Regions from separate parts of the Rahnella sp. BIGb0236 genome, predicted to be linked through region 1. Evidence: predicted binding sites of a transcription regulator. Region 1 holds the regulator's gene; each other region holds the start of a gene.

Region 1 (7,375 bases):
AACCGGCGTGCTGGAAGCCAACGATCCGCCGTTTATCAACGCGTCTTCAGAAGGTGCAGGGCCGCGCCATTTTGTGTTTCATCCGAACGGCAAAGTGGTTTTCCTGATCAACGAGGAAGCCTCGACGCTGACCAGTTATCGCCTTGATGCGGCAAAAGGCACGCTGACGCAACTGCACAGCCTTTCATCGCTGCCGGCCGGTTTCAAAGGCACTAACTTTGCCGCAGGCATTGTGCTGAGCAGGGACGGCAAACATCTGTACGTGGCGAACCGTCTGCATAACAGCATCGCGCAGATCAACGTGACCGGCGAAGGCGCAATGACCTGGCACGATGACGTCTGGACGCGCGGCGACTACCCGCGCACGCTGACATTGTCACCGGATGGCAAATATATTTACGCAATGAATCAACGAAGCGATAACATCACCCGATTCAAGGTATCTGCTGAAAACGGCAAACTGACGTTCGTCGATGGCTATGTTGCGGTCGGCAGTCCGTCGCAAATGGTGATCGCGCCGTCGCCGGAATAATATGGAAAAACAATGGTGAGATTTCCCAATCAACGGCTGGCGCAATTGTTTGATGCGCTGCAAACCGAAACGTTGCCTCAGGATGAACTGGCGAAACGTCTGTCCGTCTCGACGCGGACGGTGCGTGCAGACATCACGGCGCTGAATGAAATCATCGCAGACTATGGCGCGACGTTCGTACACAGCCGTGGCAGCGGTTATCAGCTGCGGATTGACGATCACACCTTGTTCTCCTCGTTACAGCAGCCGGTGCAGCGTAAACCGAACCCGACGCCGCGCACGGCGGCTGAGCGGGTAAAGACGTTGCTGATCCGCTTTCTGACCTCGGCCTTTTCTTTGAAGCTGGAAGATCTGGCCGATGAATGGTTTGTCAGCCGGGGAACCCTGCAAAATGATATGGCCGACGTACGCGAGCATCTGGCGCGTTATCACCTGAATATCGAAACCAAACCGCGCTATGGCATGAAGCTGTTTGGCGCGGAGCTGGCGATCCGCGCCTGTCTGACCGATCTCTTGTTCCAGCTTGATGCCGAGGAGCAGGCCAATCCGCTGCTGAAAGCGGAAAGTCTTGAACCGCAGGCGCTGGTGCCGCTGACGCGCTTTATGCATCAGTTGCTGGCGCAGTCTGCCATTCAGCTGACCGATGAAGGCGAGCAGTATTTAATTCTGTATTGCGCGGTGGCGATCAAGCGTATTACCGGCGGTTATCCGCTGACGGATTTCGATGCCGAAGACGGCGATCCGGCGGTGAAGCAGGTGTCCGTGCGTCTGGCGGCGGAACTGAAAAATCTGGTGGGTAAGGAAATCCCGGCCTCCGAAGAAGCCTATCTGCGGGTCAATATCGCGGCCCGCCGGGTGCAGCAGATTTTGCCGACGGACATTAACGCCGACGATGACGAGTCGCTGGTCGATTACATTCTCTCGTATATCAATTCGCACTATAACTATGATTTGCAGGGCGATAAGCAGCTGCGCGCCGACCTGCTGACCCATATCAAGACCATGATTACGCGGGTGAAATACCAGATTAATATCCCCAATCCGCTGCTGAACAACATCAAACAGCATTACCCGATGGCGTATGACGTCACGCTGGCGGCGGTGTCGAGCTGGGGGAAATACACGCCCTACACCCTGAGCGAAAACGAGATCGGTTTTCTGGTGCTGCATATCGGCGTCGGACTGGAGCGGCATTACAACATCGGCTATCAGCGGCATCCGCAGGTGATGCTGGTGTGCGATACCGGTAATTCGACCATCCGCATGATCCAGGCGCAGATTAACCGTAAGTATCCGCAACTGGTGATGAAGCAGATTGTGACGCTGCGCGATTACGAGCAACTGGAACATATCGACGAAGATTTTATTATTTCTAACGCCCGCATCAGCGAGAAGAACAAGCCGGTAGTGGTGTTGTCGCCTTTCCCGACGGAATACCAGATGGAACAGCTCGGCAAGCTGGTGCTGGTCGACCGCACGCGGCCTTATATGCTGGAAAAATTCTTCGACGAAAAACACTTTATGATCGTCAACCAGCCGATGACGCAGGCAGAGTTGTTCCGCCATGTGTGCTCACAGCTGGAAGAAGAAGGCTACGTCGATCAGGCGTTTTACCCGTCAGTGGTCGAGCGTGAAGAGATTGTCTCCACCATGCTCGGCGAAGGGATTGCGCTGCCGCACTCGCTGGGACTGCTGGCGAAGAAAACCGTGGTGATCACCTTGCTTTCGCCGCAGGGCATTGCGTGGGGAGAAGGGGAAACCGCGCACGTGATTTTCCTGCTGGCGATCAGCAAGGCCGATTATGAAGAGGCGATGGCGATTTACGATTTGTTCGTGACGTTTGTGCGGGAACGCTCAATGAGCCGTTTGCTGAGCAGTGAGAACTTTGAAAGCTTTAAGGCCATTGCTATCGACTGTTTAAGCCGTATTTAGCCTGCGTCCCTGACGCCGCAGCGGCGTTAGAGGCGTGCGTTCACCCGAATCACTGACTGATGTCAGCTCATCGGGAGTGAGGCGTATTAGTCTTCGTCAAATCCTGAATTGATCAGATTTACCACTGCCGTCAGTGCCTGTTCTTCGTCGGGGCCGGTGGCCTCGATTTCAATCTGCTGACCTTTCGGCGAATCGAGCATCAGCAGCGCAATCACGCTGCTGGCTTCTGCTTCAATGCCTGTGCCGTTGCGCAGCATCACTTCTGATTCAAAGCTCTGCACCAGTTCAAACAACTTCATCGCCGGACGGGCATGCATGCCTAACCGGTTTTTGATTTCTACCGTTTGTTTCACCGTCATTTGCGTTTTTCCAGCGTGCGATGGCGGGACTGAACATTCTTCCCACGGGAACGGAAATAGTCGGCCAGTTGTTCTGCGATATACACCGAACGGTGTTTACCGCCGGTACAGCCAATGGCGACGGTCAGATAGCTGCGGTTGTTGGTTTCCAGCATCGGCAGCCATTGTTCGAGATAGCTTCGGGTCTGGTAGATAAAGTTGTGTACTTCGGTATGACGGTCAAGGAACGCCGCCACCGGCTTATCAAGGCCGGTCATCGGACGCAGTTTCGGATCCCAGTGCGGGTTCGGCAGGAAACGCACGTCGAAGACGTAATCCGCATCAATCGGAATGCCGTGTTTGAAACCGAAGGACTCGAACACCATCGTCAGTTCGCGCTCGCGTTTCCCCAGCAGGCGGGTACGCAGCATTTCTGCCAGCTCATGCACGGACATTTCGGAGGTGTCGATGATCAGATCCGCCGACGAACGCAGCGGTTCGAGCAGATCGGCTTCTTCATCAATGGCACTTTCGAGGGATAAATTTTTGCTGGAAAGCGGGTGCAGACGACGCGTGTCGCTGTAGCGGCGGATCAGGGTATTGCGGTCAGCATCAAGGAACAACAGCTGCGGTGAGAAGCTCTCCGGCAGTTGTGACATCGCATGCTCATAAACTTCCGGTGTTTCTGGCATGTTACGGACGTCAATGCTGACGGCCGCAGACGTATTGCGTTCAACAAGGGTCTGGGCGAGCTGCGGCAGTAACACCACCGGCAGGTTGTCCACACAGTAAAAACCCATGTCTTCGAGTGCCCTCAGGGCAACCGACTTCCCGGAACCGGAACGGCCGCTGACAATCATCAGCACCATGGTGTCACTCCCCTGGCATTCAGTGTTCAGCATTCATTTTCCCGGCACGAAAACCGGGATCAGACGCTATTCGTTTTCAGTCATTATCTGGAACAGTTCTTCGTCGCTTTGCGCTCCGCGCAGACGGCGACACACTGTTTTATCAGCCAATTTCTTAGCAACTAACGATAAGGTGTGTAAGTGGGTTTTACATTGATCTGCCGGAACCAGCAAGGCAAAAAGTAAATCTACCGGCTGATTATCGATGGCGTCAAAAGCGATCGGCTGTTCCAGCTGAATGAACACCCCGACGGCACGTAAAGTATCTTCTTCCAGCTTTCCGTGCGGGATGGCGATCCCGGCACCGATCCCGGTGCTGCCCATACGTTCACGGGTCAAAATGGCGTCGAAAATCACCTGTGGCGATAAATTTAATTGCTTAGCGGCCAGTTCGCTGATGATTTCCAGTGCGCGTTTCTTGCTGGCGCAATGAACGCCACTTTTGGTGCATTCGGCATTGAGCACCGACGTTAATTGCATTGCAGTATCGTTAATCATGTCATCTTTCACTTTTGCGCTGTTTCACCCTTAAAGCTATATCGGCTCGTTTCCCGAAGGTCACAAGCCGATGCCCGAAGGTTTGTAGCACAGGGTTGGCTACATGAATGTCAGTGCTGTTTCAGTTTGTCTTTATGTTTATTCAGCTGGCGGGCCAGTTTATCAACCAGTCCGTCAATCGCTGCGTACATATCCTGATGTTCCGAGGTGGCATGTAATTCGCCTCCATTCACATGCAAAGTCGCTTCCGCAACTTTTTGCACCTTTTCCACGCTCAACACCACATACACCTGATTAATCCTGTCGAAATACTGCTCGAGCTTGGCCAGCTTCGACGTGATGAATTCTCTCAGGGGATCCGTGATCTCAATGTGATGTCCGGTAATGTTGAGCTGCATAATGTCTTCCTTCTCTGTTGAGGTCAAACTAACTGTTTACGTTGGTTTGAGGGCGGGATGGACAAAGACTCTCGGTATTTGGCGACGGTCCGTCGTGCGACCATGATCCCCTGATCGGAAAGCAGGGTCGCTAACTTACTGTCACTGAGCGGTTTTACAGGATTCTCCGCTGCGATTAATTTCTTCACCAGCGCCCGGATGGCGGTTGACGATGCCTCGCCGCCGCTGTCTGTACTGACATGGCTGGAGAAGAAATACTTCAGTTCGAAAATGCCACGCGGGCTGTGCAGGAACTTCTGCGTCGTCACACGTGAAATTGTCGATTCGTGCATTTCTACGGCACTGGCGATATCGGCCAGCACCATAGGTTTCATAAATTCTTCACCCAGTTCAAAGAACGCCTGCTGCTGCTCAACGATGCAGCGCGTCACTTTTAACAGCGTGTCGTTACGGCTTTCCAGACTTTTGATTAACCACTTGGCTTCCTGCAGATTGCTGCGGATAAACTGGCCGTCGCTGTCGCTGCGTGCGGAATTGCCCATCGCGGCGTACTGCTGATTTATCTTCAGTCGCGGAATGCTGTCGGAATTCAGTTCGACCGTCCAGACACCTGACACTTTACGCACCAGCACATCCGGGATCACGTATTCGGATTCACCGGTATTGATCGACTGGCCCGGACGCGGATCAAGAGACTGGATCAGGAGCATCGCTCCTTTCAGTGTATCTTCTTTTAACCGGGTTGATCGCATAAGTGCACGGAAATCATGGTTCGCCAGCAAATCGAGATGTTCGCTGATGATCAGACGGGCTTCGGTGATAAACGGGGTGTCAGTAACATATTGAGAAAGCTGGATCAGCAGACAGTCGCGCAGATCACGCGCCGCCACGCCCACCGGGTCAAAGCGTTGAACGCGCTTAAGCACGGCTTCAACTTCGTCCATGGTGATGTTTTCGTCACCCACGCTTTCAAGAATATCTTCAAGGGAAACGGTGAGGTAACCGGTGTCATCCACCGCATCGACGATGGAGGTGGCAATCGCGGCATCGGTATCGGAAAACGGCGTCAGTTCCACCTGCCACATCAGGTAATCCTGCAGGGTCTGGGTGGTTTCGCCCTGGTAAATCGGCAATTCGTCATCGCTGTAATCATTGCCGGTACCGGACGGCGTGCCTGCGGTGTAAATCTCATCCCAGGTCGCATCCAGCGGCAGCTCTTCGGGCATGTCTTTTTGCTCGAGGGCTTCGCGGGTATCTAATCCTTCGTTGTCGGTGGTTTCCACCGCATCGATTTCATCATGAAGGTCGGTTTGTTCCAGCAGAGGGTTGCTCTCCAGCGCGAGTTGGATCTCCTGCTGGAGCTCGAGCGTGGACAATTGCAACAGGCGGATGGCCTGTTGTAACTGAGGAGTCATTGCCAGTTGTTGGCTGAGTCTGAGTTGCAAACCTTGCTTCATATCTTGGCTTAATTCCGTTGATGAGTGAGAACGGCAACACTTCTGTCAGAGACGGCCTGTTTCAGTTTAAGTTGAAACAGGCACGGTTCCGGCGGCACAGATCACAGACGGAATTCTTCACCAAGATAAACACGTTTAACTTGTTCATCAGCAAGAATGTCGGCTGGCGTGCCGTGGGCGATCAATTTCCCCTGACTGACGATATACGCGCGTTCACACACATCGAGTGTTTCACGCACGTTATGGTCAGTGATCAGTACGCCGAGGCCGCTGTCACGTAAATGCTCAATGATTTTTTTGATGTCGATAACTGAAATCGGGTCAACCCCGGCGAACGGTTCATCCAGCAGGATGAATTTCGGGTTCGCTGCCAGCGCACGGGCAATTTCTACACGACGGCGTTCACCCCCGGACAGTGACTGACCGAGGTTATCGCGCAAATGAGAAATATGGAACTCTTCCATCAGTTCATTGGCGCGATCGTTACGCTGTTCTTTGTTCAGATCATCACGGATCTGCAACACCGCCATCAGGTTATCAAACACGCTGAGACGACGGAAAATGGACGCTTCCTGCGGAAGGTAGCCGATACCGCGACGGGCGCGGGTATGCAGCGGAAGCAGGCTGATGTCTTCTTCATCGACGACAATACGCCCCGCATCGCGCTGAACGATACCCACCACCATGTAAAAGGTGGTGGTTTTACCGGCACCGTTTGGCCCTAATAATCCGACGATTTCACCTGAGTTGACCATCAGGCTGACATCTTCAACGACCTTGCGGCCTTTGTATGCCTTGGCCAGATTCTCTGCGATTAATTTTGCCATAAAATATCAGTTACTCTTTTTGGTCGGCTGGCCGCCTGCTGCAGGCGTTTTCTGTTGCAGCTGCGAAGGAACCAGTACGGTCGTCACACGGTTACCTTTATCACTAAAAGCTTCCATTTGCTGTTTTTGCACCAGATAGGTGATGCGGTCGCCTTTGACATTGCTGTCCAGCTGTTCAAGGTAAGCATTGCCGGTCAGGGTCACCAGATCGTTTTCCACTTCGTAGCGGACTTTCTGGGCGTGGCCTTTAACCGGTTTACCGTTGTCCTGCATCTGATAGAACGTCACCGGGTTGCCGTAACCTTCCACCACTTCTTTGCCGGAAACACCCTGCGGGCGGATCACGACAACTCTATCGGCTTTCACCTGGATCGTACCCTGATTCACCACCACGTTGCCGGTGAAGGTCGCGGTATTGGTGTTCACGTCCAGCGCCTGATTTTGCGAATCAATGGTGATCGGCTTCGTCGTGTCATCTTTCAATG
Region 2 (7,375 bases), on a different contig from region 1:
TCAGTTATTATCTCGATCGCGGATGGAATACCGGCGACAGCCAGCGCGGTGAATTTGCCAAACAGGAAGCCCGCGTTTATTTGCCGCTGAGTGTGGATCTGTTTACCAGCGGTAAAACGGTCCTGACGCCGTATGCCCGCCGCACACTGGATACGTATTATTACAATGATGAGCGGGGCGAGCGTGAAGGGGAAACCGATACCCGTTTCGGGCTGTTAATTAATCAGCCGTTGCCCAACGGTTTCGCCATATCGCTGGAATATGCCTACGAATTGCAGCTGCACGATAATACCGATGCCAGCGCCAATGCGAAGACCAAATTCCATTATACCGGGGTCGGCGTGACCTACAGCTTCTGATGACTTTTCTCACTCAACAGGCGCGTCCGGCCTGTTGAGTGTTTTATTTCCCGGTGGTGATATTTCTGGCGGAATGATTGACCACCAGCTGCGTCGGCACCAGCGTGCGGGAATCTGTACACGGGCGATCAAAAATCTTATCAAACAATAAGCTGCAACCTTGCCAGCCTAATTCGCGGATCGGAATTTCAATGCCAGTCAGCCCCGGAGACAGGATCGGCGAAATATTGTCGCTGCTGTAACCGGTGACGGAAAGCGCGTCCGGAATGGTTTTTTTCTGTTCCTGCGCGGCGCGGTAAATACTCATGACTTTGACCGCGTCGGTGGCAAATACCGCCGTTGGCGGTGTCGCACTTTGCAGCAGCGCGGTCGCGGCCAGACAGGCGCTTTCCGTGGTATAGCCGCCGTCAATCATCAGACCGGATTGCAAAGGCAGACCGGCATCCTGCATGGCGCGTTTGTACCCGGCCAGCCGGTCAATGGACACATGGTAATCCAGCGGCGCATGCAGGCAGGCAATATCGCGGTGACCGAGGGAAATCAGGTGCTGCGTCAGCCGGTAGCTGTCCTGAAAGTTATCGGTATCGACCGAAAAAACGTGCTGATAACGTCCTTCGATATTGCCGATCACCACCACGGGCACCTGATAATGGTCGAGCTGTTCCAGAATATGTTCATCGGCCGGTGAGCTGAGCAATATCACGCCCTTGACCATTTTTTCCGTTATTTTGGCGACGCATTTCTGCAAATCTTCTTCGCTATTTTTTGAGGTTTGCAAAATAACGTCAAAGCCTTCTTCTTCCGCCCGCAAGGCAATGGATTGCAATATTTCAGAAAAGAAGGGATTACCGGCAGTGGTTTTGGAAGAGCGGGTTGAGATGACTAAAACGGCATCAAAACCTTTGGAGGTCAGCGCCCGCGCCAGTTTGCTCGGCTGATAATTCAGGGTGCGGATCGCCGCCAGCACGCGCTCACGGGCATCCGGCGAAATATTGGTTTGATTGGTGATGACCCGGGATACAGTGGATTTTGAAACATTGGCCAGACGGGCAATATCATAAATAGTGACTGCCACGATATATTCACCTCAAATATCCGTATTAAGGACGGGATATTGATAATACGGGGGCGGTCCTGGGTTGTCCATTTCCCCCGGACCAGATGTGGCGGATTATTTACTCGTCCAGCTTAAGCGGTGGCAACTGGGCAAAAATGCTCAGCAAACCCTCGCCCCAGCCTTTGCGGATCATGTCGAAATACGGGTGCGTTTCGGTGATCCGGTGCTGCTGCGCGGCGCTGAAACTGTCGGTCGGATAGGTCATGACATCCAGCGGCAGGCCGACGGAAAGGTTGCTGCGCAGCGTCGAATCCATCGAAATCAGCGCACATTGCATCGCCTGATCCAGCGCGGTGTCGTAGTTCAGCACCCGGTCGATGATCGGTTTGCCGTACTTACTTTCGCCAATCTGGAAATACGGCGTGTCATGTGTGGCTTCGATGAAATTCCCCTGCGGATAAATATGGAACAGCCGCAGACCCTCGCCTTTGATCTGGCCGCCGAGCAACAGGTTACAGCTGAAATCGGTGTTGCCGCCCTGATTGGCACCGCTGTCCCGCGCAATCACTTCACGCACCGTTTCCCCCAGCAGGCTGGCGGCATCGTACAGCGACTTCACGTTCAGCAGGTTTTCCCGTTCATCATCCAGACAGCGGCGGTGCAGCAGACTGATAATGCTCTGTGTGGTCGCCAGATTACCGGCGCTCTGGATCACCAGCACCCTCTCATCGCTTTGATGAAAGACATGCAGCTTGCGGAAAGTGGAAATATGGTCCACTCCGGCATTGGTGCGTGAATCTGAAACGAACACCAGGCCAGAGGATAAGCGCATGGCCACACAGTAAGTCATAAAAAAGTTTCCTCAGGCATTCAGGATCATTGCGGAACGTCGAGCATGGCGACGGCCGCGACAGTGCGCATGTCTTCGCTTCCTCCGCCCAGCCGGACGCCGCGAACCGGGCATGCATCAAGATAATCTATGCCGATAGCCAGTTTCAAATGCTGATTCGGTTTGCAGGTGTTGTTGGTGACGTCAAAGCTCTGCCAGCGGTCATCCAGCCAGGCTTCCGCCCAGGCGTGCATGGCGACATGAGTGGAATCCTCCGAGTAAAGATAGCCGCTGACGTAGCGTGCCGGAATGCCCAGACTGCGGCAGCAGGCGAGGAACACGTGAGTGTGATCCTGACAGACGCCGGTTTGTGCCGAAAACGCCTGCGAGGCGCTGTCTTTCACCGTGGTACTGCCGGGGTTATACGGCATTTTCAGCAGCAATTCGCCCATCAGATTGCACAGACTTTCATGTTGCGCCTGTGGCCGGTAATAGCGGCTGGCGAAATCGCGGATGGCACCGTCGGCCAGCGTCAGCGGGCTGGTGCGTAAAAACACCAGCGGCGAGAGGTGTCCGCAACTGTCATCTTCCGTGTTGTCTTCAATTTCTACCACGCCATTGGCTTCAATGGTGATGGCCTGATGAGGCTGATCGAGCGTCAGAACATGCAGCACATTGCCGTAGGCATCCAGCGTGCGGGTGGCGTATTCCGGCAGGGTCAGATCCCAGGATAAAATTTTCTGATGGCTGGAATCCTGCGGGGTCAGGCGCAGGTATTGCGTGCTGTGTTTAACCTGTTGCGCATAGGTGTAATGCGTCTGATGTGTGACATTCAGTTTCATTATTGAGCCTCCAGATAGGTTTGATGAATGCTCTCAGCGATGGCGTTGGTCTGATCCAGAAACTGCATCAGCCAGGGGCTGAGACCCATCTCAACGATCTCGTCCATTTCGGTAAAACGAAGTTGTGCATGAAGGGTATGGACGCGGCGGCGTGGCAAATTGCCCGCGCTGCCGCCGATTTCCTCCAGCTGTTCGGCCATGATTTCGACACAGGAAAGCAGGGAGCGCGGTAACTCGCGGCGCAGCACCAGCAGCTCCGCAATACGTTTCTGGCTGAGTTGCTGTTTGTAGAGGGTGTGGAACGCCTCGCGGGCGCTGACGGCGCGCAGCAAGGTATCCATCCGGTAGTATTCGCGCACCGGATCTTCATCGGCATTCAGTAACTGGTTTTTGGCATCCAGCAGGCGCGCGGTGCTGTCTGCGCGTTCCAGCATGGTGCCGAGGCGGATAAAATTCTGTGCATCGCTGCGCAACAACGTGCCGAACATCGCGCCGCGAAACAGATGTGAACGTTCCTTCACCCAGTCGAAGAAGGAATCCGCTCCGGCAGAACCGACGCCCTGACGGCGGATCAGTTTCATCTCAATCCAGGTGGCATTGATGCTTTCCCAGACCTCAGACGACAGGCTGCCGCGCACGGCATGGGCATTGTTCCACGCCATCTGCAAACAGCTGAAAATGCTGCTGTGGTTGACACTGTCCAGCGCAAAAAAGTTGAGCAGATTGCTCATGGTTTCCTGCGGATAATGCTCACTGAATAAGGTGCGCGTACCGGTCATGGTCAGCGGCACCAGCAGGTCGTTATTTTCATCACGTGCGCTGACATCGCGGATCGACATCATCGACAGTTTGTTGGTCACGTCCAGCAGACGTGCGATATTCTCGGCGCGTTCCAGATAACGCGCCATCCAGTACAGTTCGCTGGCTGTTCTGCTTAGCATGCGTCATCCTCCGTCGGATTTTCTTCCAGCACCCAGGTGTCTTTGGTTCCGCCGCCCTGAGATGAATTGACCACCAGCGAACCTTCCGCCAGCGCCACACGGGTTAACCCGCCCGGCACCAGACGGATTTCCGCACCGGTCAGGGCAAAAGGCCGCAGGTCGATATGGCGCGGTGCCAGCCCGTTACCGACAAAGGTCGGGCAGGTGGACAGCGCCAGCGTTTCCTGTGCGATGTAGTTTTCCGGGCGGGTACGCAGCAATTCGCGGAAGCGGTCGATTTCCGCCTTACTGGCTGTCGGGCCAATCAGCATGCCGTAACCGCCTGCGCCATGAACCTCCTTCACCACCATTTTTTCCAGATTCGCCAGCACGAAAGAGAGATCGCTTTCCTTGCGGCATTGCCAGGTCGGCACGTTATTGAGGATCGGATCTTCCGCCAGATAGTAGCGGATCATTTCCGGCACATACGGGTATATCGATTTGTCATCCGCCACGCCGGTGCCGATGGCATTCGCCAGCACCACGCCACCGGATCGATACACCGACAGCAGGCCGGGCACGCCGAGCATCGAATCGGCGCGGAACGCCAGCGGATCGAGGAATGCATCGTCGATACGCCGGTAAATCACGTCAATTTTGCACGGCCCGGCGGTGGTGCGCATAAACACCGCGCCGTCTTTCACAAACAGATCGACGCTTTCTACCAGCTCAACGCCCATTTGCTGCGCGAGGAAACTGTGCTCGAAATAGGCACTGTTAAAGCGGCCCGGCGTCAGCACGACAACGGTCGGATCATTGACCGTGGTGCTTTCGCGCAGGGTTTGCAGTAAGTGGGAAGGGTAGCGGGACACCGGCGCAATACGCTGCTCGGCAAACAGTTCGGGGTATAACCGCATCATCATTTTGCGGTTTTCCATCATGTACGACACGCCGGACGGCGTACGCAGGTTGTCTTCCAGCACGTAATATTCGCCATCGCCGCCGCGCACCATGTCGGTGCCGGCAATGTGCGCGTAGGTATCGCGATGAAGATCAATGCCCTGCATGCACGGCTGATACTGATCGTTGGCCAGCACCTGTTCCGCCGGGACGATCCCCGCTTTGAGGATCTTCTGGTCGTGGTAAATATCGTGCAGAAAAGCATTCAGCGCCTGAACCCGCTGGCGGATCCCGCGATCGAGCATCTGCCATTCGCTGGCCGGAATAATGCGCGGCACGCTGTCGAACGGGATCAGCCGTTCCGCGCCATCATCTTCACCGTAAACATTAAAGGTAATTCCCACCCGATGGAACAACAGCGCGGCTTCCTCTTTTTTGCGCTGAACTGCCTGTTGGTCGGCTTGCTGCAACCACTGCCAGTAGGCCTGATAATGGCTGCGGTGTTTCCCTTCAGCCATTAACATCTCATCAAAAAAGGGTGAATCGGAAAGGTCAATCTTGATCATCATCACCTCACAAACTGGACAGGCCGCAATTGAATCGTTCAATAACAATGAAGATCAGGCATAAAGTGTGCCAGCGTGCAAAACGCAGAGAAAATCAGGGGAAATGAGGCAGGTCTGCTTAATTATAGAGCGATAAAAGGATCCTTTGCCTGAAAACAGGGCAAAAAAAACCAGCCCGCAGGCTGGTCTGGTGCATCACTGGCGCGGATTAACGGCGGACGGCGATGGCTTCGATTTCGATTTTCACGTCTTTTGGCAGACGGGCCACTTCAACGCAAGAACGGGCCGGGAAGGGCGCGTTGTGCTCGGTGAAGAAGGCTTCATACGTGGCGTTAACGGTGGCGAAGTCATTCAGATCTTTCACGAAAACGGTGGTTTTCACGATGTCTGAAACTTTCAGGCCAGCCGCTTCCACGATCGCCTGCACGTTGTCCAGTGACTGACGCGCCTGCGCAGAAATATCGTCAGCGACAGCGCCGGTTTTAGGATCCACAGGGATCTGGCCGGAAGTGATGATCATGCTGCCCAGATCCACGCCCTGAACGTAAGGACCGATAGCGGCAGGGGCGTTTTCAGTGCTGATTTCGCGGGACATAATGTCTCCTGATTTGAGTTAAGGTGAATAAAAAATTATCCCTCAGTATAAAGGGTTAATCGTTGTTCAGCACGACCTGATGCTCAAACTCTTTCTCGCAATATTTGCATTTCAGATGCACACCGTCCGCACGCTGCCTGACCGCAAAGCTGGAATCCACCGGTTCAAAACGGCTGATGCAGTTGCCGTTCGGGCAGCGCAGCACGCCGACAATCCGCTCCGGCAGCGTCGGCATCAGCTTTTTCACCACGTCGTAATTGTCGATGCGGTTGACCGTCGCACGCGGGGCATACACCGCCAGCTGATTAACCTGTTCGTCGGTGAGGAAGGTGTTCTCGATTTTGATGATGTCTTTGCGGCCCAGTTCGCCGGAAGGCAGGTTCAGGCCGACGGTCACGCGCTGTTCGGTCTGGGTAAACTTGAACAGGGACAGTAATTTAAAGCCGACCTGCGCCGGAATATGGTCAATCACCGTGCCGCATTTGATGGCTTCAACCTGAAGTTTATTGTCGTGTGTCATGATCGTGTTCTCCTCAAGTTTACTGTGCAGTGTCTGCGTTCAGGACCAGCGCCAGTAACGCCTGACGCGCAAAAATGCCGTTACCGGCCTGCTGGAAATACCAGGCGTAAGGCGTTTTATCGACATCCGGCGTGATCTCGTCGATACGCGGCAGCGGATGCAGCACTTTCAGGTGCGGCTGGGCATTCGTCAGGTCGGCCGCGCGCAGGATAAACTGCGCTTTCACATTGGCGTATTCCGACGGATCCAGACGCTCTTTTTGTACGCGGGTCATGTACAGAATGTCGATGTCAGACACCACTTCCTCGATGCTGCTGTGCAGGCTGTATTCGATGCCTTTCTCTTCCAGCAGGCTGAGGATGTAGCCCGGCATCGCCAGCGCATCCGGCGCGATAAAGTAGAAACGGTTACCGTTAAATTTCGCCAGCGCCTGCGCCAGGGAATGCACCGTGCGGCCGTATTTCAGGTCGCCGACCATGGCGATTTTGATGTTGTCGAGACGCCCCTGCGTTTCCTGAATGGTGAACAAATCCAGCAGGGTTTGCGTCGGATGCTGGTTCGCGCCGTCGCCTGCGTTGAGCACCGGAATGCCGCCGGAGAATTCGGTCGCCAGACGCGCCGCGCCTTCCTGCGGGTGACGCATCACAATCGCATCGACATAGGTGCTGATAACCGAAATGGTGTCGGCCAGCGTTTCGCCTTTTTTGCCGAGCGAGGTGTTGCTGCTGTCGGAGAAACCGACCACCGAGGCACCCAAACGATGCATGGATGTTTCAAACGACAGACG
Region 3 (7,375 bases), on a different contig from region 1:
CGGACACTCGCTGAATAAGGCGCATTAAAAAGGGGCGATATCAATATCGCCCCTTTTGCATATCATCATTATTTTATTGTTTTTAACGGCTTAGTAAGAGAATTAGCGCACTACTTTCTCTGAAATCTTATGACTGCCGGATTACTGGTTATACGCGTTTTCGCCGTGGCTGTTAACGTCCAGACCTTCGCGCTCTTGTTCTTCCGGAACACGCAGACCGACGATCATGTCAGCCACTTTGTAGCCGATGAAGGCCACAACGCCAGACCACACCAGAGTCACGCACACGCTGAAGAACTGAACCCAGACCTGATGGCCCATTGTCACGCCTTCTGCGTAGCCTACGCCGCCCAGTGAGCTGGAAGTGAACACACCCGTCAGCAGACAACCTACGATACCGCACACGCCATGCACACCGAACACGTCACAGGTGTCATCCACACGCAGCCATTTTTTCAGGGTAACCACACCCCACAGGCCAGTCACACCGCCAACCAGACCGATGATCAGAGCACCACCCACGCCGACCGTACCGCATGCCGGGGTGATAGCCACCAGACCCGCGATAGCACCGGAGCTTGCGCCTAACAGTGACGGCTTACCACGAACCATCCACTCAACCAGTGTCCAGGACAGGATTGCGCCAGCAGTTGCAATCACAGTGTTCAGGAACGCCAGCGCGGCAATGGAACTTGCTGCACTTGCAGAGCCGGCGTTAAAGCCGAACCAGCCGACATACAGGATAGCGGCACCCGTGAAGACCATTGGCAGGTTGTGGGGTTTGAAGGCTTCTTTACCGAAACCGGCACGTTTACCCAGCAGGTAAGCACCGACCAGACCCGCGATTGCCGCGTTGATATGAACAACCGTACCGCCCGCGAAGTCCAGCGCGCCGTCGGCGGCCAGGAAACCACCTGCCCATACCATGTGTGCCATCGGGATGTAGGAGAAGGTCAGCCAGATCACAGTGAAAATCAGTACTGCCGAGAAGCGGACACGTTCAGCGATGCCACCCACGATCAGTGCCACGGTGATACAGGCAAATGAGCACTGGAATGCAACGTGGATCATCTGGGAGAAGGTACCGGTGACAGAATCCAGGCCGATGCCTTTCATCATGACGTTACCGAAACCGCCGAAGAAGGCGTTACCTTCGCTGAATGCCAGGCTGTAACCGTAGAGGATCCACAGTACGCAGACCAGTGCAAAGGTGACAATAACCTGTGTCAACATGGATAAAACGTTTTTAGAACGCAGCAAACCGCCGTAGAACAACGCCACGCCAGGCACGGTCATAAACAATACCAGCGCGGTACAAATCATCATAAAGGCGTTATCAGCGCCGTTGGCGGCGGCTGGTGCTGCTGCCATGGCAAGCGAAGGCAGCAATGCGACTGCGCCAAGCCCCATCATGGATAAAAGTTTTTTCATTATTAACCCACCCCTGTTTCTCAAAACTGTTTTTTCTAATCTGATTTATCTCAAACCGAATGGCTGGAGAGATAAAAGCCTGAAATTACAGTGCTGCTTCGTCGGTTTCACCAGTACGAATACGGATAACACGTTGCAATTCAGCAACGAAAATTTTGCCATCGCCGATCTTGCCGGTGTAGGCCGCTTTGCTGATCACGTCGATCACTTCATCAAGCTGATCGTCAGCGATAGCAATGTCGATTTTTACTTTTGGAAGAAAATTCACGCTGTATTCCGCGCCACGGTAAAGTTCGGCGTGACCTTTCTGACGGCCAAAACCTTTAACTTCCGTTACGGTCAGCCCCTGAATTCCAACAGCAGACAGCGCTTCACGCACGTCTTCCAGCTTAAAAGGTTTGATCACCACAGTAACCAGCTTCATTTTGCCACTCCTCGAATTAAGGGCTTGCCGCGAGAGGATTCGCGCCCGATACCGAATGGTTAAAGCAAAGGGTGTGCCAGAGTTGAAATTCCACAGAGATTCATGCCATTCCCGCGCAATACGGCATTTTCAGAATAATCGTGACCCGGCGCACAGTTGCCGCGCCATATTCAGGGTTGCAGTACACGCACCATTAAAGTGCTTATCGCTGCTTTTTAGTGCAATAAGATCGGAGGACGTCTTTGGGGTGCATGAATAAGGTGCGCGAGGGAGTAAATGCGGGAAAAGAATACTTCTGCTGAAAGAGGGCTGGCGTAATGTGGACACTACGCCAGCGGGTGGTCAGGCATTTTCCGTTGCAGATATAATCTGGCCGCCGGAAGCCAGTTCCTGTCCGGCAAGTTGCAACTGATACATCTGATAATACCGGCCTTTTTCTGCCAGCAACTGCAGATGGTTACCCTGCTCTACGGATTGCCCGCGGTGCAATACCAAAATATTATCCGCATCAACAATCGTCGATAACCGGTGAGCAATCACCACCAATGTGGTTTGCTGACGAATTGCCCGTAATGCACGCTGGATCGCCTGTTCTGTTCCCGAATCTATATTGGCCGTTGCCTCGTCAAGGATCAGAATTTCCGGTGCCTGCACCAAAACGCGCGCCATCGCCAGTAATTGCTTCTGCCCGACAGACAGATTATTGCCCTGCTCACCGAGTCGCGTATTCAGCCCTTCCGGCATTTCTCGTACCAGCGGCGAAAGCTGCACAATGTCCAGCGCGTGCCAGACCTGTGCCTCATCAATATCACGGCCTAAGGTCACATTGGCGAATACCGACTCCGCAAGAACAACAGGATCCTGCTGAACCATCGCAATCCCTTTGCGCAGACTGGTATGCGACAGATCCGCGAGGTTGCGACCGTCGACCCTGATCTCGCCTTTATTGAGCGGGTAATAGCCCATCAGCAGATTCGCCAGCGTACTTTTGCCACTGCCGGTGTGCCCGACCAGTGCCACAAATCCACGCGAAGGGACATGCAGGGAAATGTTTTCCAGCACCCATTTATCCGGGCGATAGGCAAAACTGACGTCGCGAATATCAATCTCGCCGCTGGTCAGTAATTTGTCATCCGGCCCGTATTGCTGCTGGGTTCTGTCCATCAGGTCAAAGATACGCTCACCCGCCACAACGGCCTGTTGCATAATCGACTGCTGTGACGTCAGTTCTATCAGCGGTTCGTTAAGCCTGCCAAGGTAGTTAATGAAAGCGTACAACACCCCGACACCGACTGCCCCTTCGGCACTGAATCCAAACAACAGCAACAACCCGCAGAGAATCAGCGAAGAAAACAGGCTGAGCAAAGGACGCAGCAGAAAGCCTTCCAGACGCAGCGTTTGCATACGCGCCAGATAATGAGACTGGCTGGCGCGGGCAAGCCGTTCACCGAACCGTTTCTGCTGACGGAATTGCTGAATTACATTCATGCCGTTGATGACTTCGTTGAAACCATCATTAATATCCGCCAGATACGCACGCACCTTGCGAACCACCGGCGTACTGTAAATCTGGTATAACCCCATCACGACAAACACCGCCGGGAAGATGCAAATTGCGACCGACGCCAGCCGCCAGTCAAGGCTGAACATCGCCACCAGCATCGCGCCGATCAGGGCAATGCTGCGCAAGACCGTCGACACCACGGTCACATACAAGTCACGGATCACTTCCGTGTCGTTGGTCACGCGGGAAATAAGCTGGCCGACGGGCTGGGTATCAAAGGCGCTTAACGGCTGACGTAATGCCGCATCCATGACATCCGTACGCAGACGCTGGACCACGCCCACCGCTGCACGGTTGAACAAAAGCGCCTGAAAATAGTGCAGGCTGGCCGCCAGAAACTGCAGAAAGATAAAACTCAGCGCGAGCAGGCTGACTTTACCCCACGGCATTTCGCCTTTGGCGACATAATGATCAATGAAGAAACTGATCAGAATAGGCCCGGTCACTTCGGCAGCCGCTGCGACCCATAGCATCAGTACCGCAAAAGATAATGGCCTGCTGTAAGGTTTTCCGTATTTCAAAAGACGTTTCAGCGTGGGCCAAAGCTTCTGAATTTTATTAGTTTTCTGTTCAGCCACGAGGTTCCGGCTCCTTTTCCTGCGGCACATCATCCAGCGCGGCTTCTAACTGCTGATAACGGAACATGTCACGGTACCAGCCCGGCTTCGCAGCAAGCTGGTCATGATTGCCACGCTGCGAAATACTTCCCTGACTGAAAACCAGAATTTCACTGGCTTCGGTCAGGGCAGACAGGCGATGCGCACTGATGATCACTGTCCGGTCACTGCCCCACTGGCGCAGGTTATGCAGGATCTGGTGTTCAGTACGCCCATCGACGGCGGATAAGGCATCATCCAGGATCAGGATTTCCGCTTTCAACAACAGCGCCCGCGCAATCGAAATACGTTGCTTCTGACCGCCGGAAAGCATGACGCCCCGCTCACCGACCTCCGTTTCGTAACCCTGCGGTAAACGCAAAATGTCATCATGAACGCTGGCAAGACGTGCCGCTTCTTCAATTTCTTCCTGCGTGGCCTCCGGCCTTCCGAGCGCAATATTCTGCGCCACGGTGTCAGAGAACAGGAACGGCGTCTGGCTGACCACTGCCAGCCGGGCGCGCCAGTCATCGAGGCGGATCTCTTTCAGGGACAGCCCGTGATAACGCACTTCGCCTTCGGTCACATCAAACTGGCGCTGCAGCAGAGCCAGCAAAGTACTTTTACCGGAACCCGTCGGGCCGCATAACCCCAGCATTTGCCCCGGTTGCAGGGAAAAGGCAACCGAGGTTAAGGCTGCGTGACGGTTCTCCGGATAATGGAAACCGGTGATATCCGCGTCAAGTACCGCTCGCCCCGCCGGTAGTGGTGTGGTGCCGTCCACGACGGCTGGCGCTTCCTGTAACAGGCTGCGGATACGGCTGTAAGCCGCGCTGCCACGTTCCACGATGTTAAACATCCAGGCAAGGGCCAGCATTGGCCAGATCATCAGGCCAAGATACATCACGAAACTGGTGAGTTCACCGAGGGTCAGGTGGCCGTTGACCACCATCCAGCTACCGCCGCCAATGGCCAACAGGTTTGCCATGCCGATGGACACATAGATTGTCGGATCGAAACGCGCATCAACGCGGGCGACCCGCATGTTTTTCGCGCCGGTATCTGCGGCCACATCAGCAAATTGCGATGACTGGTGATTTTCCAGACCAAAGGCTTTGATCATGCGGATGCTGGTCAGGCTTTCCTGCGCCTGATCGTTGAGTGACGAAAACGCCGCCTGCGCGGTTTTGAAGCGGGAATGCAACTGGTCGCCATAACGCTTGATGATGATGGCCATCACCGGCATCGGCACCAGTGACAGTAAGGTCAGTTCCCAGCTGATTTGCGTTGCCATGACGATCAGTACCGCCAGCCCCATAACCAGAGAATCGACCAGCGTCAGCACGCCCTCACCTGCCGCAAACACCACGCGATCGACGTCATTAGTGGCACGGGCGATCAAATCGCCGGTACGATGGCGCAGATAAAAAGCGGGATGCTGGCGGCTCAGCTGACGGAAAAAATCCTGCCGCAGTTCGACCGCAAGCTGATAAGACGCCCCGAATAACAGCACGCGCCAGACGTAACGCAGCAGATAGACGACAACCGCCGTGCCGATCATCAGACCGAGCCATGCAAAAAGCACGCGGTAAGACATTTGTTTTGACGTTACGCCGTCAATAATGACGCCTACCAGTTTCGGGGGCAGCAATTGCAGAACGGCGATAATGATCAGTAAGGCCACAGCACCCAGATACCGGCGCCATTCGCGTCGGAAGTACCAGCCTAATTGTGCAAACAATCTCACGCAGCGTTTTCCATACCAAAATTCATGATTTTATTGAGTTAAACGGGCATCTGAATGGCCCGTTTACTCTTCAGGATGACAAGGATACCAGACTTAACCGGCGTTTCTGATGAAACTTTTTACTGCAACTTTTGCATTAAATCGGCAATGCAGTGGTCGATTTTATGCGTTCCATCGCAAAACTGGAGGTCACATCGTTCAGTCCCGGAATGCCGTTCACAAGTCGCTTGTAAAAGTTATCGTAGCTTTTCATATCGGAGACCTGTACCTGGAGCAAATAATCGTACTCCCCTGCCATCCGGTAGAAACCCAGCACCTCCGGAAAGGCTTCGACCTGCTGAACAAATTGCTGATACCACTCGCTGTTGTGGTGTTGCGTTTTAATCAGGACGAATGCGGTCAGGCTCAACCCCAGTTTTTCCCCATCAAGTAATGCCACCTTTCCGCAAATAATGCCGTCATCTTCCAGACGCTTAATGCGTTTCCAGCAAGGCGTGGTGGTGAGGTTGACAGCCTCGGCCAGTTCATTGAGCGACAGCGTGCAGTCTTGCTGCAGCAGGGATAACAGTTTGAGGTCAGTTTTATCTACCATCAGGCACTCCGGGAGAAAATAATGCTACTAAAGCGGCATCTCATGGGCTAAAGAGTAACTTATTTCTCTGGTGATTACGTTATTCTTACTCTCATCAAAACACTTTCATGAGCCTGCAACATGCGCAATGCCTGGGTTACCCACGCGATTAAAGAAATCGACGCCGATTTTCAACGTTCTGCCGATACACATTTGATTCGTCTCGCGCTGAACGACTTCCCGGGGATTTCGTTGTATCTGAAGGATGAAAGCACCCATCCTTCCGGCAGCCTGAAACACCGTCTTGCGCGCTCACTGTTTTTATATGGCCTGTGTAACGGCTGGATCCGCGAAAATACGCCGATCATTGAAGCCTCTTCGGGCAGCACCGCGATCTCTGAAGCCTATTTCGCGCGTCTGCTTGGCCTGCCTTTTATTGCTGTGATGCCTTCCTGCACCGCGCCACGCAAAATTCAGCAAATTGAGTTTTACGGCGGCCGCTGCCATTTTGTTGAAAACTCCGGCCAAATCTATGCCGCTTCAGAACAGCTCGCCAGAGAACTAAACGGTCATTATATGGATCAGTTTACGTATGCTGAGCGTGCCACCGACTGGCGCGGAAACAACAATATTGCCGACAGTATTTTCCGTCAGATGTCTCGCGAGCCACATCCTGTACCGCGTTATCTGGTGATGAGCGCCGGTACCGGTGGAACCTCTGCGACACTCGGACGTTACATCCGCTATCAGGGGCACGATACTGAACTGGTGGTGGTAGATCCGGAAAACTCGGTCTTTTACGAATACTATCAGCAACGTAATGCCAGCGTCACCGCGCAGTGCAGCAGCCGGATAGAGGGCATTGGCCGTCCGCGCGCCGAACCTTCATTTATCCCGGACGTCATCGACAGCATGATGCAGGTGCCTGATGCGGCCAGTGTCGCGACCGCTCGCTGGCTTGAGCAGGTGCTGGGCCGCAAAGTCGGCGGCTCCACGGGTACCAATATGTGGGGTGCGTTACAGCTGGCAAAACAAATGCGCG

Evidence for each region. The regulator sigma-54, encoded in region 1, starts transcription at its own class of promoters, with help from an activator protein. The targets are predictions, from matches to a motif close to GTTGGCACANNTTTCGCTNT.
Region 2: the regulator sigma-54 is predicted to act here: its motif matches at 5,529-5,548, upstream of EDF78_RS13310 (circularly permuted type 2 ATP-grasp protein).
Region 3: the regulator sigma-54 is predicted to act here: its motif matches at 1,917-1,936, upstream of glnK (P-II family nitrogen regulator).

The regions. Positions count from the first base shown of each region.
Region 1 covers NZ_SOAO01000010.1:35,275-42,649, reverse strand. Annotated here, with positions in the region: gene EDF78_RS18380 (lactonase family protein) at 1-532, shown strand, start outside; gene EDF78_RS18375 (PRD domain-containing protein) at 545-2,464, shown strand; gene npr (PTS phosphocarrier protein NPr) at 2,551-2,823, opposite strand; gene rapZ (RNase adapter RapZ) at 2,820-3,671, opposite strand; gene ptsN (PTS IIA-like nitrogen regulatory protein PtsN) at 3,738-4,220, opposite strand; gene hpf (ribosome hibernation promoting factor) at 4,319-4,606, opposite strand; gene rpoN (RNA polymerase factor sigma-54) at 4,630-6,063, opposite strand; gene lptB (LPS export ABC transporter ATP-binding protein) at 6,165-6,890, opposite strand; gene lptA (lipopolysaccharide ABC transporter substrate-binding protein LptA) at 6,897-7,375, opposite strand, start outside.
Region 2 covers NZ_SOAO01000005.1:369,586-376,960, reverse strand. Annotated here, with positions in the region: gene EDF78_RS13335 (OmpG family monomeric porin) at 1-359, shown strand, start outside; gene EDF78_RS13330 (LacI family DNA-binding transcriptional regulator) at 403-1,434, opposite strand; gene EDF78_RS13325 (proteasome-type protease) at 1,535-2,266, opposite strand; gene EDF78_RS13320 (transglutaminase family protein) at 2,293-3,087, opposite strand; gene EDF78_RS13315 (alpha-E domain-containing protein) at 3,087-4,028, opposite strand; gene EDF78_RS13310 (circularly permuted type 2 ATP-grasp protein) at 4,022-5,473, opposite strand; gene ridA (2-iminobutanoate/2-iminopropanoate deaminase) at 5,682-6,068, opposite strand; gene pyrI (aspartate carbamoyltransferase regulatory subunit) at 6,124-6,588, opposite strand; gene pyrB (aspartate carbamoyltransferase) at 6,608-7,375, opposite strand, start outside.
Region 3 covers NZ_SOAO01000002.1:556,768-564,142, forward strand. Annotated here, with positions in the region: gene amtB (ammonium transporter AmtB) at 142-1,431, opposite strand; gene glnK (P-II family nitrogen regulator) at 1,517-1,855, opposite strand; gene EDF78_RS06135 (SmdB family multidrug efflux ABC transporter permease/ATP-binding protein) at 2,198-4,030, opposite strand; gene EDF78_RS06140 (SmdA family multidrug ABC transporter permease/ATP-binding protein) at 3,990-5,762, opposite strand; gene EDF78_RS06145 (Lrp/AsnC family transcriptional regulator) at 5,899-6,354, opposite strand; gene EDF78_RS06150 (PLP-dependent cysteine synthase family protein) at 6,475-7,375, shown strand, end outside.